Regions from separate parts of the Streptomyces sp. NPDC096046 genome, predicted to be linked through region 2. Evidence: riboswitches for the same ligand, from Rfam matches in the RefSeq annotation. Region 2 holds a riboswitch; each other region holds the start of a gene.
What was found. Region 2 has a riboswitch for cobalamin ahead of ABTX62_RS35010 (SCO2321 family membrane protein). Riboswitches for the same ligand answer to the same signal wherever they lie in the genome.

Region 1: linked by a shared signal. The riboswitch ahead of ABTX62_RS06675 (energy-coupling factor ABC transporter permease) and the one ahead of ABTX62_RS35010 (SCO2321 family membrane protein) in region 2 are both predicted to bind cobalamin.
Region 3: linked by a shared signal. The riboswitch ahead of ABTX62_RS07870 (ribonucleoside-diphosphate reductase subunit alpha) and the one ahead of ABTX62_RS35010 (SCO2321 family membrane protein) in region 2 are both predicted to bind cobalamin.
Region 4: linked by a shared signal. The riboswitch ahead of ABTX62_RS17970 (cobalamin biosynthesis protein) and the one ahead of ABTX62_RS35010 (SCO2321 family membrane protein) in region 2 are both predicted to bind cobalamin.

What each region holds. Positions count from the first base shown of each region.
Region 1 covers NZ_JBEOSZ010000005.1:133,554-136,753, forward strand. Annotated here, with positions in the region: gene cbiQ (cobalt ECF transporter T component CbiQ) at 1-152, opposite strand, end outside; gene ABTX62_RS06670 (energy-coupling factor ABC transporter substrate-binding protein) at 159-527, opposite strand; gene ABTX62_RS06675 (energy-coupling factor ABC transporter permease) at 524-1,225, opposite strand; cobalamin riboswitch at 1,256-1,440, opposite strand; gene ABTX62_RS06680 (serine/threonine-protein kinase) at 1,569-3,023, opposite strand.
Region 2 covers NZ_JBEOSZ010000068.1:25,143-28,342, forward strand. Annotated here, with positions in the region: gene ABTX62_RS35000 (CbiQ family ECF transporter T component) at 1-64, opposite strand, end outside; gene ABTX62_RS35005 (SCO2322 family protein) at 57-692, opposite strand; gene ABTX62_RS35010 (SCO2321 family membrane protein) at 689-1,900, opposite strand; adenosylcobalamin-variant (AdoCbl-variant) riboswitch at 2,023-2,111, opposite strand; gene ABTX62_RS35015 (SAM-dependent methyltransferase) at 2,575-3,200, shown strand, end outside.
Region 3 covers NZ_JBEOSZ010000006.1:136,217-139,416, reverse strand. Annotated here, with positions in the region: gene ABTX62_RS07870 (ribonucleoside-diphosphate reductase subunit alpha) at 1-1,915, opposite strand, end outside; cobalamin riboswitch at 2,040-2,165, opposite strand; gene mctP (monocarboxylate uptake permease MctP) at 2,317-3,200, opposite strand, start outside.
Region 4 covers NZ_JBEOSZ010000018.1:61,254-64,453, reverse strand. Annotated here, with positions in the region: gene ABTX62_RS17975 (cobyric acid synthase) at 1-950, opposite strand, end outside; gene ABTX62_RS17970 (cobalamin biosynthesis protein) at 952-1,887, opposite strand; cobalamin riboswitch at 1,988-2,107, opposite strand; gene ABTX62_RS17965 (hypothetical protein) at 2,261-2,482, opposite strand; gene ABTX62_RS17960 (inorganic phosphate transporter) at 2,517-3,200, opposite strand, start outside.

The DNA.
Region 1 (3,200 bases), on a different contig from region 2:
AGCACCACGGCCGCCACCAGCACCAGGGCCGCGCCCGGCCAGGGCGGCAGCGAGATCGCGAGCACGGTCAGGCCGAGTCCGAGCACGGCCTTGTCCACGGGGTGGCGGCGGCGCCAGCGACTGCTGTGCGCCGCCGCGTCGATCGGCAGCACCCCGACTCAGTCCTGCCCGTCGGCGGACTTCCCGGCGGCGCCGGCGGGCACGTTCCCGGCTTCCCGCTCCAGGGCGCGCTGTTCGCCCTGCCGCCGCCCCCGGTGCAGGCCGAAGTAGTAGGCGAGGACACCGGCGCCGAGAGCCGCCTGGAGGGAGAACAGGGCCGACTCGATCTCCCCGGACGGCGGTTCGTACAGCGGGGAGAACCACGGCTCGTAGTCCGGCTCGATCTCGGTGATCGCGGACTCCGCCTCACCGTCGGCGCCCGCGAACGGCTCCTCCTTGTGGTCGCCGAGCCCGAGGGCCAGCGGCAGCACGGCGAGCGCGGCCACGATGAACAGCAGCACCAGGTTGATCTTCGTGTTCCTGCTCATCGGGTCACCGCCTCGGCCTCGGTCCGGGTCTGCATCTTGGCGCGGAGCACGCCCAGCCGGGTCAGCTCGCCCTTGCTGGACTGCACCAGCAGCCGCATCACCAGCACCGTCAGCAGACCCTCGCTCACCGCGAGCGGGATCTGGGTCACGGCGAAGATGGAGCCGAACTTGCCGAGCGCGCCGAGGAACCCGCTGCCCGGGTCGGGGAACGCGAGCGCCAACTGCACGCTGGTGACGCAGTAGGTGGACAGGTCGGCGACGAACGCGCCGGAGAACACGGCCACCATCAGCGGCGCGTTGGAGCGCCGCAGCAGGGCGTAGACGGCGTATCCGGCCCAGGGGCCGACGATCGCCATCGAGAAGACGTTGGCGCCGAGCGTGGTCAGGCCGCCGTGCGCGAGCAGCAGCGCCTGGAAGAGCAGGGTGATGGTGCCCAGCACCGCCATGACGGGCGGCCGGAACAGGATGGCTCCGAGGCCCGTGCCGGTGGGGTGTGAGCAACTGCCGGTGACAGAGGGCAGTTTCAGGGCGGACAGGACGAAGGTGAAGGCGCCGGACGCACCGAGGAGCAGGGTGCTCTCGGGGTGCTCGCGCACTTCACGGGTGAGTGACCGGACCCCGTGGACGACGAATGGCGCCGACGCGACGCCCCAGGCGACCGCGTGCGCCGGAGGAAGGAAACCCTCGGCAATGTGCATGGCTCAGCAGACCCTCTCCAGCACCTCGTGGATGGTTGACGCGCCTTGGCCGGTCTCCTGGCTGACGGGTACCACCGCCCGAACTCCGCCTTCCCGGGTCGCGTTGACCCAGTGGCTGCCCGTGAGGGCCGGAGCCGGACTTCCCGATTCACAGTGGCGAGGGCCGCACCGGCATCACACCGGATTTCCCGTTCACCAAGGCCTGGTGACAATAAGGCCGGGGTAAGGGCGATGACAAGCCACCCCGGGGGCGCGCGAGGGGGCGTCCGCTCGCACACCGGCGCATCCCCCGGCTGATCCACGTGCTGCGGGAAGGACCCCGTCGCGCGCTGTCCGGGCCGCGTCAGTCGTCGCCCCCGTCGTCTCCGCCGTCGTCGCTCTCCCCCTCTTCCCCGGCGGGGCGCGGCTTCTGCGGCTTCGGCTGCTCCGGGCCGCCGTCGCCCGCTTCCCCGGCGGGAGTCGGGGTGCCGGACTCGGGCGCGTAGGGGGTCGGGGAGGCGGCCGGCGTGGACGGAGTGACATCGGCCACGGTGCCGGTGCCCGGCGTGCCGGCGGTCCCCGGGGCGGCTGCCGGGCCGGTGTCCGGGTCGGAGGAGACAGACGTGGCGGAGTCGGTGGCGGGCGTGGCGGCGGGGCTGCTCGCGGACGGGGACGCGTCGGGTTCCGTGCCCTCCGTGGTGGTGTCGGGCGAGAACCAGCGCATGCCGAGGAGCATCGCGGCGAGGAAGAGCGCCGCGGCGGCGGCCGTCGCGGCCATCCGGGAGCGGTTGCCGGGGCCGCCCGGCCCGCGTGAACGCCCCGAACGACCCGCCTGGGCCGCCCGGGCCGCGGTGCGGTGTCCCGTGGTCGCGGGCAGCGCGTATGTGGTCGGGCTGCTGGTCTCGTCGTACGGGCCCGGCACGGCGGACGGCGCCGCGGACGCGGTCTTCGGCCGCAGCGGCGGCGAGACCTCCGGCAGCGGCTCGGGCAGGCCCCGCCAGGCGCCCCCGGCGAACCACTCGGCGGCCTGCTGGGCGGTGGGCCGCTCCTCGGGCTGCTTGGCGAGCAGGCCGAGAAGGTAGTTCTCGAACGCCGGTGGCAGTCCGGAGACCCCGAGTTCGCGAGGCGGCACGGGGGCCGAGTCGAGATGCTGGTGGAGCAGGGCGACGGCGGTGTCGGCCTGGAACGGCGGGCGGCCGCTGAGGAGCTGGTAGAGCACGCAGCCCAGGGAGTACATGTCGGAGGCGGGCCCGGCGGGCTTGCCCAGGGCCCGTTCGGGCGCGAGGTAGAGGCCGGTGCCGACGATCTGGCCGGTGGCGGTCAGCGCGGCGCCGGGGTCGTCCAGGAACCGCGCGATGCCGAAGTCGCCGATCTTCAGCGTGCCGTTGGCGTCGAGCAGCAGGTTGGCGGGTTTGACGTCGCGGTGCACGATGCCCTGCCCGTGCGCGGCGGCGAGCCCCGCCGACGCCTGCGCCGCGAGGTGGGCCACCCGCTCGGCGGGCAACGCGCCGGAGCCGTTCAGCACCCCGGCGAGACTGTCGCCCTCGACCAGCTCCATCACCAGGTACAGCCGGTTGTCGTACTCGCCGAAGTCCAGGACGCCCACCACGTTGGGGTGGTTGAGGCGCCCGGCGGTCTGAGCCTCCAGACGGAACCGGGAGGTTGCCGTGGCGTCGGTGTCCTGGGGCAGCAGCAGCTTGACGGCCACCGCTCTGGCGAGCGTCTCGTCGTACGCACGCCAGACCTCGCCCATTCCACCGCGCCCGATCTCAACATCCAGCCGGTAGCGGCCCGCTAGCAGCACTCGTCCTCGTCTCATGCGTGTGGGAAGGTCATCGCCGCAGGCCGAACTCCCCGCTCTCGCACGGGGGTTGGTGGGGGGTGCCGCAGCCGACCCAGGATACCGGCGCGGCGAGCCCCATGATCTCCACCGCGGTCCCCCCGGAGGGTGCGGTCCGGAAGACCGCGACGGGGGGAGCGCCCGCCGGGGTGACGC
Region 2 (3,200 bases):
ACCAGAGCCACCAGGCACCGGGGTGCAGTTGAGCCCGGTGCCGGTGCCGGGTGCCGCTACCCACGCCGTCGTACCTGCCAGGTCGCCGCCCCGCCCAGGAGCACCACCAGCGCGACGCCCGCGACCAGACCCAGGGACGGCCCGCCGTCCGACGGGGAGTCCCTCCCCGCTGCGGGCTTCTGTTGCCGCTGCTTCGGGGAGACCTGTTCGCCGCAGCCCTTCTCCGGATAGCCCGAGATCGCGCACAGCAGGGCGTTGGTGTCGTAGCGCAGCGGCTTGGCCACCACGGCCAGGGCCTCGGCCGTCGTCGCGTCGGGGGAGACCCGGGCGCAGGCCGTGCGGGCGGGGGGCGGGGACGCGCCCCCGGGGGCGTCCGACGGTGTGCCGAAGTCGATGACCAGGGCCACTCGCTTCCTGCCGTCCCGCGCGGGCGTCTTCGCGCAGATCGTCGCGAAGTCGGCGGTGCCGCGCGGCCGGACCGCGCTCGCGGAGTCCTCGCTCACCGCGAAGCGGAAGCCCTGGACGTCGCCGTCGGAGGGGCGGACCAGGGACGGGCCCTGGGTGGCGTAGACCCAGCGGCCGGCGTCGCGCTCCCAGAACGACCAGTACCGGTACCCGGCGGCCTGCGCCTGGCCCGCTCCCGCACACAGCAGGAGCGAGGCCAGCAGGAGCAGAACGGCCCGGCGGATCACAGCTGCCGCTGCTTCTTGCGGCCGGTGAACAGGAAGCCGATGCCGATCCCGGCGACGAGGCAGACGCCGACGTACCACCAGACCCCGAAGAAGCCGTCCGAGCCGGAGTCCTTCTCGTCGTCCGAGGCCTTGGTCTTCCCGTCCGTCCGCGGGGCCGGGCCCGTCGCGTTGAGCTGCTTCACGAGGTCCGCGCCGCCGAAGTCGCGGGGGTCCGTGCCCGTCGCGTGGGCGGCGAAGATCAGCTGGGCGTAGGCGGCCGGACCGCTCTGCGAGGCCCAGGAGGCGGAGTTCTCCTCCAGCCACCGCACGGACTTCTCCGCCTGCCCGGCGTCCCCCCGTGCGGCGAGCGCGACGACCGCGTCGGCGGTGTTGCCGAAGTCGGGCTGGGGCTCGGCACCCGCCAGGGCGGACATGAGGTGGTGGCCGTCCTCGGCGAGGGCGGCGGTGAGATAGCCCGCGCCGTTCGCCGCCGCCTGCTCGGGCGTGGTGGCCTTCTCGCAGGTCGCGTCGGACTTCTTGCCGGGCTTGACGACCATGCCCCGGCCCAGCGCCCCGAGTACACCGGCCGCCGTGGCGTCGGCGTTGGCGGCGAGCCTGCCCTTCTTGTCCGGCTGGAACGCGAACGCGCCGTCGCCGTCACCGCCGCAGGGCAGCGCGAGCTTCAGCAGGGCGTCGTAGGGCGATTCGCCGTCCTTCTCGACCCGGTCCGGCTTCTCGCCCGCGGCGGCGAGCGCCCCTATGACGACCGACGTCGAGTTGGTGTCGCTGGCCCCGCCGGGCGCGTAGCCCCAGCCGCCGTCCTCGTTCTGCACGGACTTCAGCCAGCCGACGGCCTTGCCGGTGACGTCGTCGTGCCCGCCGAGTGCGGCGAGGGCCTGCACGGCGGCGGACGTGGCGTTGGTGTCGAGCATGGTCTTGGCGTCGCACGCGGTGGCGGGGTCGGGGCGGTACGAGGCGAAGGAGCCGTTCTCGCACTGCTGGCGCACCAGCCACCGCACGGACTTCGCGGCCGGCTTCACCCCCACCGTGTCCTGCGCGAGCAGCGCGAGCGACTGGCGCCAGACGCCGTCGAACTTCGGGTCCGAGTCGCCGTACAGGGCGGAGGGGAACGCCTGGGACGGCGACGGGGACGGGGCGGCGGCGGCCGGGGGTGCGGCGCCGATCACGGCGACGGCGGCCAGGACCGCGGCGCTGCGGCGGACGTTCATGATCGGCGGGTGCCTCTCCCTGTGGGGGAGCCGGGCAGCACGGGACACCCCGGCGGCTCGGCTCCGTATACCTCGACGGTGCCGCGCACCGGCGGTCTGCCGGGCACGTGAGCCGGTCACGAACCGTACGGGGCGATCCGGCTCACCGCCTCGGCGACGGTTTACGGTTGCGGGTCAGCGCCGGAATTGCACCGGCTTCCCCCCGTACGGTGTGATGACGACCCGCTTACTGTACCCGCACGTAGGAATCGGGCCGAGGGGGCCTGGTGGAGGGGCCTCGCCCCGCGCTGCGGGGGTCCGGGCCATGCGGTGGGCCGTGCCCCCGGGACGACCGGGACCTCGGCCTGCGCGGTGGCTCGGTCTGGTGTCGGCCGGTGTGCCGGGGGGCCGTGACGTCGTGCGCGGCGACGGAGGCGCCGGCGTGGGGGTCTCGCCCCGCGCTGCGGGTCGGTATCGGCTCCCTCTCCGCACCAGCCGGTGCCACACTCACCGCCCTTCTCGCCGGCCCGCCGCCACTCACGCGACCGGCCCCGGGCGAGGCCGCGCGGGCGGGATACCGGCCCGGAGACGTGCCGAGCGGCGACGAACTCCTGCGCGCTGCCCAGGAGTTGATCCTCCTCAGGGCGCGGACCGGCTAACGTGGGGTTCCCCGACCTCACACGCCAGGAGCGTCCATGACCGACCAGGTGGAGAACGCCGAGCAGGAGCCGTTCCCCAAGATCGACACCTCGGTACCGCACTCGGCCCGGATCTGGAACTACTGGCTGGGCGGCAGGGACAACTACGAGGTCGACCGGGTGGCCGGTGACGCGTTCCGCGAGATCTTCCCCGGCATCGAGACCGGGGCCCGCGCCGCCCGCTACTTCCTCGCCCGGGCCGTGCGCCACCTGGCCGGCGAGGAGGGCATCCGCCAGTTCCTGGACATCGGCACCGGGCTGCCCAACGTGGACAACACCCATCAGATCGCCCAGCGGGTGGCCCCGGAGAGCCGGATCGTCTACGTCGACAACGACCCGCTGGTGCTGGCCCATGCCCGTGCCCTGCTGACCAGTACGACGGAAGGCGTCACCAACTACGTCGACGCGGACCTGCGCGAGCCGGACACGATCGTCCGGGAAGCCGGGAAGACCCTCGACTTCGACCGGCCCGTCGCCCTCATGCTGATGGGCATCCTGGGCCACATCGAGGACCACGCCGAGGCCCGCTCGATCGTGCGCCGGCTGGTGGACGCCCTGCCCCCCGGCAGTTACCTGGTGCAGTACGACTCCACCGACACCAGTGAGGACTACGTCCGGGCGAT
Region 3 (3,200 bases), on a different contig from region 2:
GGAACTCACCCGACAGCGTCTCGCGCTTGAACAGGTTGGACACCTGCGGCTCGATGCACTCGTACACGCCCGCGATCGAGGCGATCGTGGCCGTGGGCGCGATGGCGAGGAGCAGGGAGTTGCGCAGGCCGGTCGTCGCGATCCGCTCGCGCAGGGCCGCCCAGCGCTCGGGCCAGGTGAGCTCCACGTCGTAGTGGTCGGGATGCAGCACGCCCCGGGCCGTGCGGGTCTTCTCCCAGGCCGGCAGCGGACCGCTCCGCTCGGCGAGGTCGGCCGAAGCCTCGTAGGCGGCGAGCATGATGCGCTCGGCGATCCGGGTGGACAGGGCCTTGGCCTCGGGCGAGTCGAAGGGCAGGCGCAGCTTGAAGAAGACGTCCTGGAGGCCCATCGCGCCCAGGCCGACCGGACGCCAGCGGGCGTTGGAGCGGCCCGCCTGCTCGGTGGGGTAGAAGTTGATGTCGACGACCCGGTCGAGGAAGGTCACGGCCGTGCGGACGGTATCGTCCAGGCGCTCCCAGTCGAGGTCCCCGTCACTCACGAAGGCACCCAGGTTGACCGAGCCGAGGTTGCAGACCGCCGTCTCCCCGTCGTCGGTGACCTCCAGGATCTCCGTGCAGAGGTTGGAGGAGTGCACGACGTGGCCGGGCTCGGCCGTCTGGTTGGCGGTGCGGTTGGCGGCGTCCTTGAAGGTCATCCAGCCGTTGCCGGTCTGCGCGAGGGTGCGCATCATCCGGCCGTACAGCTCGCGCGCCGGGAGCGTCTTCTTCGCCAGGCCCTTCGCCTCGGCCGCCCGGTAGGCGGCGTCGAACTCCTCACCCCACAGGTCGACCAGCTCGGGCACGTCCGAGGGGGAGAACAACGACCACTGCTTGTCGGCGTTCACACGCCGCATGAACTCGTCCGGAACCCAGTGCGCGAGGTTCAGGTTGTGCGTACGGCGGGCGTCCTCGCCGGTGTTGTCGCGCAGCTCCAGGAACTCCTCGAGGTCGGAGTGCCAGGTCTCCAGGTAGACGGCGGCGGCGCCCTTGCGGCGGCCTCCCTGGTTCACGGCGGCGACCGAGGCGTCGAGGGTCTTCAGGAACGGGACGATGCCGTTGGAGTGCCCGTTGGTGCCGCGGATCAGCGAACCGCGGGCACGGATGCGGGAGTAGGCCAGTCCGATGCCACCGGCGTGCTTCGATAGCCGGGCCACCTGGTGGTAGCGGTCGTAGATGGAGTCCAGCTCGTCCTTGGGGGAGTCGAGGAGGTAGCAGGACGACATCTGCGGGTGCCGGGTGCCCGAGTTGAAGAGGGTGGGGGAGGAGGGGAGGTAGTCGAGGCGGCTCATGAGCGCGTAGAGCGCGGCGACCTCGTCCACCGAGCGGCTGGTGTCGTCCTCGGCCAGACCGGCGGCGACGCGCAGCATGAAGTGCTGGGGCGTCTCGACGACCTTGCGGGTGAGCGGGTGCCGGAGCAGGTAGCGGCTGTGCAGGGTGCGCAGGCCGAAGTAACCGAAGCGGTCGTCGGCGCCGGTGTCGACGAGCGCGTCGAGCCGGGCGGCGTGCAGCCGCACGAACTCGGCGGTGCGGTCGGCGATGAGGCCCTCGCGGTGGCCGGCCGCGACGGACTCGGTGAAGGAGGTGACGCCCTGCGAGGCGGCCTCGTCGCGGATGCCGATGGTCAGCAGCCGGGCGGCCAGCCGGGAGTACGCGGGTTCCTCGGAGATCAGACCGGCCGCGGCCTCCGTCGCCAGCTCCCGCAACTCCGTCTCGTCGCCCTGGGCGGACCGGCCGCGCAGCGCGGCGGCGGCGACCCGGCCGGGGTCGGTGTCGGGGAGGTCGGCGGTCAGCTCGGTCAGGGTCCGTAGCAACGCGGCTCCGGGAGCGTCCTGCGTTTCTTCGGCGGCTGAGACCGGTTCGGCTGGCGCGATGGTCACGTGGGGGCTCTCCCTCGCTCGGCACGGGGCCTCGTCGAGGGCAGGGGGCAGCACACGAGCGCACGCGGCGTCGCGTCCACCGGCCCATTCCACGAGGCCCGGACGTCGGAGCACACCGGCCGGGTGGCCGGGTGCGCTGTCGGCAGGTCCTCGGACTGATTCGTGTGCACGAAACGTGCACAAGTACACCGTTGCGGGACAGTTCCGGATTCGCACCGGATTCCCCTGCGGCGACAGCGAGCATGAGCATACATCTTGTGCCGGGCGCGCATGGCACCCCCAGATGTTGTGTCGTGCTGGTGTCAGAGCGTCAACTCCACATGACAGCGGGCCGCCGTGAATCCTTCTCACGGCGGCCCGCTGCGGGTGGTGTGCGGTCGTTCGCGCGGTTTCCCGCGCCCCTAATGGGCGCTACCGGCGGTCGCGGGCGGGAGCTCCACCTGGACCCCCGGGTCGCCCGCGTCCGCCGTGTAGTCCTCCGGCTTGGTCTCGTCGATGCCTTCGGGGGCCTTCACGGCCTTCAGGACGAAGGTCAGGACGACGGTGACGACGACGTTCAGGACGAACGCCGTGAGGCCGATGTACCCGATCTCCCCGATGCCGGGGATCTCCTTCGCGCTGCCGCCGAAGTGCTTCTGGGTCGGGGAGGCCACACCGTACGCGGCGGCAGTGCCGTAGATCATGCCGACCGCCCAGCCCGCGAGCAGTGCCCAGCGGTGGAACCAGCGGGTGAACAGGCCGCCGACCAGGGCCGGGAAGGTCTGCAGGATCCAGATGCCGCCCAGGAGCTGGAAGTTGATGGCGACCGTCTTGTCCATGGTGAGCACGAAGGCCAGGGCGCCCACCTTCACCAGCAGGGAGACCAGCTTGGAGACCTTGGTCTCCTGCGCCGGTGTGGCGTCCGGCTTGATGAAGTCCTTGTAGATGTTGCGGGTGAAGAGGTTCGCGGCCGCGATGGACATGATGGCCGCGGGCACCAGAGCGCCGATGCCGATCGCCGCGAACGCCACGCCCGCGAACCAGTCCGGGAACATCGTCTCGAACAGCTGCGGAATGGCCAGCTGGCCGTTCTGCACCTTGATGCCGGCCGCGATCGCCATGAACCCGAGCAGCGCGAGCAGACCCAGCATCAGGGAGTACAGCGGCAGGATCGTGGTGTTGCGGCGGATCACGTCACGGCTCTTCGAGGACAGCGTCGCCGTGATCGAGTGCGGGTACATGAAGAGGGCCAGGGCGGAGCCCAGCGCCAGTGTGGCGTAGGTCCACTGGCCCGCCTCCGACGGCA
Region 4 (3,200 bases), on a different contig from region 2:
ATGACGAGGTCGGCGTCGGACAGTTCCTCCGGCCGGTCCACGAACCGCACCACGACGCCCGGTTCGGCCGCCAGCGCGTCCACATCGGTGAAGTTGGACATGAGCGGCACGGCGCAGACCGCGACGCGCAGCACGTCCTCGCCGACCGGCGGGGCGACCAGGGACTCCCGCACCGCTCCCCGCAGTGAAACCCTCCCCCAAGCTCTCGACTCCGCTCGAGCAGGGGGGACCCCCATCCCGTCCTCCTCGTCGATCCCGAGGCCGTGGCGGAACGGCAGTACGCCGTACGTACGCCGCCCGGTCAGGTCGCGCAGCATGTCCAGACCCGGCTCCAGCAGGGAGACGTCCCCGCGGAACTTGTTGACGAGGAACCCGGCGACGCAACGCTGGTCCTCGGGCGACAGCAGCGCCACCGTCCCGAAGAACGAGGCGAACACCCCACCCCGGTCGATGTCGCCGACGACGAGCACGGGCAGCCCGGCGTTCCGGGCGATCCCCATGTTCACGATGTCCGTCCGCCGCAGGTTGATCTCGGCGGGAGAACCGGCCCCCTCACAGATCACCGCGTCATACGTGCCCCGCAACTGCTCCAGGCAGTCCAGCACCGTCCCGAGCAGTCTCCGCTGCCGCCCGCCGTGGTACCCGCGCGCACTCATCTCCCCGACCGGCTTGCCCAGCAGCACGACCTGACTGCTCTGCTCACCCCCGGGCTTGAGCAGCACGGGATTCATCAGCGCGGTCGGCTCGATGCGGCAGGCCTGCGCCTGCATGGCCTGCGCCCGCCCGATCTCGGCCCCCTCCTTCGTCACGAAGGAGTTCAGGGACATGTTCTGCGCCTTGAAGGGCGCGACCTTGACGCCCTGCCGCACCAGCCACCGGCAGATCCCGGCGGTCACGACGCTCTTGCCCGCGTCGGAGGTGGTACCGGCGACGAGAAGACCACCGCTCACGTCATTTCCCCCTCTTGAGCAACCGCGCGCCGGAGCACACCCCGAGCGCGAGCCAGGTGACGCGCCGCGACAGCCGCACGGCCCGTTCGACATCGCGCGTGCCGACGGCACGCCCTTGCGTGTTCAGCACGGGCCGGTGCTCCACCCGCCCGCCGTACGAGAGCGTCCCGCCCAGCCGCACCCCGAGAGCCCCCGCGAAAGAGGCCTCCACCGGACCGGCGTTGGGGCTCGGATGCTTCGCCGCGTCGGCCCGCCAGGCCCGCACGGCGCCCCGGGGGTCCGGCCCGGCCAGGGCCGCGAGGACCGCGGTCAGCCGCGCTCCCGGCCAGCCCGCGACATCGTCCAGCCGCGCGGAGGCCCACCCGTACCGCCGGTAGCGGGCGGATTTGTGTCCGACCATCGCGTCCAGGGTGTTGACGGCCCGGAACCCGAGCAGCCCCGGCACCCCGCCGACGGCTCCCCACACCAGGGCCCCCACCACCGCGTCGGAGGTGTTCTCGGCGACCGACTCGACCACGGCCCGGGCGATCCCGTCGGCGTCGAGGGCCTGCGGGTCCCGCCCGCACAGACGCGGCAGCCGGGCCCGGGCCGTCTCGACGTCACCGGCCTCCAGGGCACGCCCGACGGCACGCGCCTCCCGGGCGAGCGAAGTCCCCCCGACGACGGCCCAGGTGGCGGCACCCGTCAGCGCGACGGAGGTGACGGAGGAGGTCCGCACGGCACGCGCGGCGACGGAACCGAGGGCGACGGCCCCCGAGGTGCACACGGCGGTGTGCAGCGCGCCCCACCCGCGGTGGTCCCGCCACAACACCCGTTCCACGGCGCCCGCGGCCCGTCCGAACGCGGCGACCGGATGCCCTCGGCGAGGATCACCGAGCAGCAGGTCACCGATCAGACCGGCGGCGGCGCCGTACGCGAAGACGCGACCGGCACCCATGGGCTCAGCCGGCCGGAAGGGCAGGCGGAGGTGGGGTGCTGGAACGGGATCGGCAGCCGCGCATGGCGATACGTGTCCTCACTCAGGGTGTCCACGCCCTGGTTCGACGAGACCGGCGGCGAGAGTTCCTGGCTCCCGGGGATCGTCACCCCGGTGACAGTGGCGGGACCGCGCCGGAATCTCACCGGCTTCCTCTCCTGCCGCCGTACTGGCCCCGGCAGTCCACCACGGCCGGCAACCCCCGTCAACTTGCCGTTGACCTGCGAGGGGAGAGTGTGGAGAACCCCACACCGGCCCCTTCCCGCACACGACGACCGGGCGGCGCGGGACCGAAGTCCCGCACCGCCCGGCGGACACGAGGTGTGTCGGGCCGTCAGGCCACGATCAGGTAGATCCCGTAGCCCACGGCCGCCGCGCACGCCGCGAAGCACGTGTACGCTCCCGTGACCGCGAGCCCGGCGGACCCGCCCTGCGCCACCGCGCGCTCGCGGCGCGACAGGCCGGTGATGCCGAGGGTGAACAGGCCGACGAGGGCCACGGTGGCCACGAGGCTGACACCGAAGACGGAGCCGAGGGCCGCCCAGTCGATCTTCATATCGGAGACTCTTCCTTGTAACCGGTGGGCGGGGTCAGACCGTCGTGGTCGTGGTCGGCGTCCGTTCGGCGGTGGCCTGGGCCGGGAACGGGTGGACCGGCTCCTCGGCGACCGTGCCGCCCGCGGGCGGCGGCGTCACCGCGGCCATCGCCGCGGTCACCACACCGGCCGGCTCCGCCGCGTCGGTGTCGTTGACGTTCGTGTGGTCGACGACCTCACGCCGCGACAGCTTCCAGATCGCCGCGCTGGAGGCGATGAGGAAGACGGCCACCACGGCGGTGCCCCAGTTGCCGAAGCCGGTGACGTACTCGGCGAGGGCGGCCACCAGGGCGGCCGCCGGCAGCGTCAGGCCCCAGGCGACGAACATCCGCGTCGCGGTGGACCAGCGCACCACTCCGCCCTTGCGGCCGAGTCCCGCGCCCATGACCGAACCGGACACGGAGTGCGTCGTGGAGAGGGAGAAGCCGAGGTGCGAGGAGGCCAGGATGACCGTGGCCGCGGAGGTCTGGGCGGCGAAGCCCTGCTGCGGCTGGAGGTCGGTCAGTCCCTTGCCCATGGTGCGGATGATGCGCCAGCCACCCAGGTACGTGCCGAGCGCGATGGCGAGACCCGCCGAGAGGATGACCCACATGGGCGGGTCGGAGTCGGGGGCGACGGCGCCGCCGGCGACCAGGGCGAGGGTGATGACACCCATCGTCTTCTGGGCGTCGTTGGTGCC